2 regions of the Chryseobacterium ginsengisoli genome follow, and region 2 is predicted to be linked to the other one. Evidence: riboswitches for the same ligand, from Rfam matches in the RefSeq annotation. Region 2 holds a riboswitch; the other holds the start of a gene.
The links. Region 2 has a riboswitch for S-adenosylmethionine ahead of ABD940_RS18315 (TonB-dependent receptor plug domain-containing protein). Riboswitches for the same ligand answer to the same signal wherever they lie in the genome.
Positions count from the first base shown of each region.

Region 1: it holds a riboswitch for S-adenosylmethionine, as region 2 does, so the genes downstream of both, ABD940_RS22900 (alpha/beta fold hydrolase) here and ABD940_RS18315 (TonB-dependent receptor plug domain-containing protein) in region 2, are expected to answer to the same signal.

Region 1 is NZ_BAABHX010000003.1:720,731-723,209, reverse strand. Features, by position in the region: gene ABD940_RS22905 (ACT domain-containing protein) at 1-299, opposite strand, end outside; gene ABD940_RS22900 (alpha/beta fold hydrolase) at 302-1,240, opposite strand; SAM riboswitch class I at 1,307-1,413, opposite strand; gene ABD940_RS12610 (MGH1-like glycoside hydrolase domain-containing protein) at 1,601-2,479, shown strand, end outside.
Region 2 is NZ_BAABHX010000007.1:73,420-75,898, forward strand. Features, by position in the region: gene ABD940_RS18310 (alpha-amylase family glycosyl hydrolase) at 1-714, shown strand, start outside; SAM riboswitch class I at 1,100-1,203, shown strand; gene ABD940_RS18315 (TonB-dependent receptor plug domain-containing protein) at 1,310-2,479, shown strand, end outside.

The sequences.
Region 1 (2,479 bases), on a different contig from region 2:
CCTATGACAGAAACATTATTTATACTGTAAATCTGAGAAACTTTCCCTGATTTTCTTTCTGCTTCAAACTCGTCAATCAGGCAATTTACTGCTTTTTCGGAATCAGCTTCCTGAACCAAAATTGATAATCCGTTTTCGATTGCCTGTTGAGAAATTACTCCAACACTGATTCTCGCTAAGGTAAGCGCTTTAAAAATTCGTCCGTCAATCCCGATTTCGCCTAAGAAATCTTCTCCTTCAAATTTGATGATTGATCTGTTTTTTAAAAATTTTATTTCGTTAGCATTAATCTTACTCATTTCTACAAAATATTTTTAATGATGTTATTTAATTGTTCGTATTCCATTAAGAAGGCGTCGTGCCCATGAATTGAGGTGATCTCGTGATAGAAAACATTCTCCTTTTTTTCTTTTAGCTTTTCAAAACACATTCGGATTTCAGAAGCTGGGAAGAATAAATCTGTATCAACGGAGATCATGTGCATTCGTGCATGAATCTTTTCCAATTGAGTTTCATCGACATTAATATTCATCAGCAAATGATTCATCAGCTTATAAGATTTTAAACTAAATCTTTCGTTTAAAGCATTTCCGTGATAAATCAGCCAATCTTCCGATTCTAATCTCTGTTTTTGTTGATTGTATTTATTTTGAAATCTATCATTTAATGATTCAGGCGTTCTGTAGCACAACATTGCATGAATTCTGGCTTTCTGTAATGGTTCATCATTTCCATTTAACAAATATTTCTGAACCAGACATTGTGCATGAAGCCAATCGTGGGTTTTAAAATCGCAGGCAATAGGAATGAAAATTTCAGCTAGTGTTGGATGTTGAACCAACATTTCCCAACCGATTCCGCCACCCAAAGAACCTCCAATAATGGCGTGTAAACTTTTAATATTTAAAACTTCAAGACCTTGTAAAAAGATATTCGCAATATCTGAAGGTGTGAAATCTTCATAATGATCAATTAAAAAATCATCATAGCCGTTTCCGGGAATATTGAAACACAGAACTGTATATTTTTCGGTATCGATCACCTGATTTTCGCCAATTAATTTTTTCCACCACCCTTTTTCACCGGAAACATCAGAATTTCCTGTTAAGGCATGATTTACTAAAATGATCGGAGCAGAAAACAAGTCTTTCCCGAAAAGCTGATAGCTCAACGAGATATTGTATTCCTTTTGGGAATTGGTTTGATACGAAAAATTAATATAGTTTAGTTCTGTTTTCAATTCTATTATTCTTTTTGATAATACAATTTGAAAATGCCACTAGAAATGGCTGAAAAGAACTTCAGTAAGTTATCTGTCCAAAATAAATTTGGTAGAACGTAGCACCTTCTTCGCTTTCGCAAAGGGTTGCTAAGGTTTCACAGGGTCTATCCCTCAACCTTTCTTGATAACATTTTCAATATGTGAATGATCGAATGGTGCAAAGATAGAACTTTTCTTTTAAATATTTATAAAAATTTAATTTAACACTGTAAACACTGACAAATAAAAGGTTTTTAAAGGAATATTAAATATAATTCAAATTTGATGAGTTGGAATTTTTTCTCAAAAAAACTAACTTCGTATTGAAAATGGTGAAATATGAGTGCCGAAAAACAAAGATTACAAGATAATAACTGGAAAAATTGGGGACCATATGTCAGCAACAGACAATGGGGAAATGTACGCGAAGACTACAGTTCAAACGGCGACGCGTGGAATTTCGCCAATCATAATAATGCAGAAAGCTATGCCTATCGATGGGGTGAAGAAGGAATCGCCGGGATCTCCGATGTGAAGCAACTTTTCTGTTTTGCTCTTTCGTTCTGGAACAAAAAAGATAAGATGGTGAAAGAGCGTTTCTTTGGATTAAGCAATCCACAGGGAAACCACGGAGAAGACATTAAAGAACTTTTCTATTACTTAGACAACACACCGACTCATAGTTATATGAAAATGGTGTACAAATATCCTATCAACGAATTCCCTTACGATAATATCCGTGCTGAAAATGCGAGAAGAAGCAAGAAAGAACCGGAATACGAAATTTTTGATACAGGAATTTTCGATAATGATGAATATTTTGATATTTTCATTGAATACGCAAAGGCAGATCATAATGATTTTTTAGTCCGCGTTACAGTTTGTAACAGAAGCCAGATTGATGCGCCGATTGTTGTTGCACCAACTGTTTGGTTCAGAAACAACTGGAAGTGGGGATACAATACTTACAAAGGTCAGACAAATGCTTCTTATGAAGGCTGTATCGATATTAATCATGACAGTATTTCGATAAAAAAGTTCTATTCCAGAAACATCAACGCGGAAAGTGTTTTCTGCGAAAATGAAACCAATAATCCTAAATTATATGGAGCACCTTATCCCGGAAATACATACTACAAAGACGGAATTAATGATTACATCACCTACGGAAGTAACACGGTAAATCCTGAAAAAAGAGGAACAAAGGCTTCATTTTTA
Region 2 (2,479 bases):
AGTATCAACAGATGTGCAGATGGATCGATCAATAACGGTTGTAGAACAGATGAAAAGCCAATTGCTTTCACATTGGGATATGATACAAACGCAAACAGAAAAGCAGTTTATGATACTTGGGCTAAAATCATTAATATTAGAAATACAAATCCGGTTTTCAAATCAAAAACGTATACTGTAGAATCTAATAACCTGACAAATGATCCGACTGGATTGATTACGAGGATTTTTGTTTACGATAATACGATTACAACTGGAGTGAAAAATGTTGTAGTTCTTGCAAATTATACTACTGCAGCTCAAAATGTGGTTCCTTACTTTCCTTATATTGGACAATGGCAGAATTTAATGGATAATTCTATTTCCACAGTTACTTCCACTACGGCTCCGATTTTACTTCAGCCGGGAGAATTTAGAATTTTTGGAAATTATGCTTCAACGACATTATCCACAATGAATGTGAATTCTGAAAACACGCTATCTCTTCAGATTGGGGATAACCCTGTGAAAAATGGCTCTGCAAAATTAATTTACCACAAAGCTAAGAACGGAGAGATTTTCATTTATGATATGAGTGGAAAAAAGATGGATTCGTTTAAGCTTACTAATGAAAACGGAACCTATGAATTGAAAACAAATTATCCTTCAGGTTCGTATTTGGTTCATTTGAAATCAGATACAGGAGTGGCTATTCAAAAAATGATTGTGAAATAAGCTGTGGATAAGTCTCAATCTTAATAATAAAAGAGGTCATGAAAATGATCTCTTTTTTTGTTTATTCGCACTTTATCAGTATTTAAAATTATGTTTATCCATGAGCTACTAACGGCTTTTCAATACGTTATTCACAAGGTTTTCCACATCAAAATTTAGGGTTTTCCATTTGTTGCTAATAGCTTATTAATAGATTGTCCACATTTTATCCACGATTCGAGAATATTTTATCAACGGAGATTTAGGCTTGCTAATATGTAATTCATATGTTGCTAAGAGGTAATTAATATCTTATCCACATTTTATTCACAAGCTTAAAAATGTTCTTAAAGATGAAAAATCGATAGGTTTTTGTCATTTAAAATTATTAGTCTACCTTTGCAGTAGATTATCAAGAAAGGTGGAGGGAATTGGCCCTGTGAAACCTTAGCAACCGACATTTCTTATGTAAAGGTGCTAATTCCAACCCGTTTTGGGGGAAGATAAGTGAAGTCAATATTCTGTATTATTCCATTTTCTTGAAGGTCTTTTCGTGATTTGTGATTTTTCGCAAACAAATATTAATTAGTTTAAAAATAAAAAACACTGAAGGAAAATGAAGAAACTCAGCGTAAGTGTGCTGCTTTTGGCAGTTGGAATTTTATCAGCTCAGGAACAGGAAAAAGAAAGTAAGATTGAAGATGTTGTTATTGTTGGAAATCGAAATGCTAAAAGAACAAAACTCGAAACTCCGGTTCCGGTAGATGTTATCAATATAGAAAAAATACAGAAATCTTCTCCGCAAACTACTGTTCAGGATTTGTTGAATTATGTGATTCCATCGTTCAATTCGGTTCGTCAATCGGCTTCGGATGGTACGGAACACATCGATCCCGTGACTTTGAGAGGAATGGGACCGGATCAGGTTTTGGTTTTAGTGAATGGAAAAAGAAGACACACGACATCTTTAGTTAATTATCAAAATACAGTTGGAAATGGCTCGGTCGGAACAGATCTGAGTACAATTCCCGTAATTGCTATTGATCGAATTGAAGTTCTGAGAGACGGAGCTGCAGCACAATATGGCTCTGATGCAATTGCAGGAGTTATCAACATTATTCTTAAAAAAAATATTGGCGGTTCAGCAAGTCTTAATTATGGAATTTCAGGAAGAAACGATGGTGAAACTTATCAAGCCGGAGCAAACTATGGAACTTCTCTGGGTAAAAAAGACAGCTACATCAATTTGTCTTTACAACTAAATTACAGAGGAAAAACAACGAGAACGCAAAATCATAATCTGGATATTTTCGGAGACAATTTTGCGTATGATTTTGCAAGTGATCCTGCTACGGCAAGAGCTTCGGATGATGCAATTATTCAACAGAGAGGTTTGAGTCGTGATGATTTTAATTTCCAGATTGGGGATGCACAAATCAAACAGGCGCAGTTGTTTTTTAATTCAGAATATCCGGTTAATGATCAATTCAAATTATATTCTTTCGGAGGTTTCAGCATAAAAGAAGGACAAGGTTATGGTTTCAGAAGACTTCCAAGTGAAACTTCTAATAATGTGTATTCTATTTATCCAAACGGTTTTCAGCCGACTTTAGGTTCTAAAGTATATGATTTTTCTTATGCGATCGGAGCAAAATATAATAAAAATGACTGGTTTTTGGATCTGAGCAATACTTTCGGAAGCAATACATTCGATTATGATGTAAGTAACACGGTTAATGCTTCATTGGGAGCAAAATCTCCAACAAGTTTTGATGCAGGAGCGCAT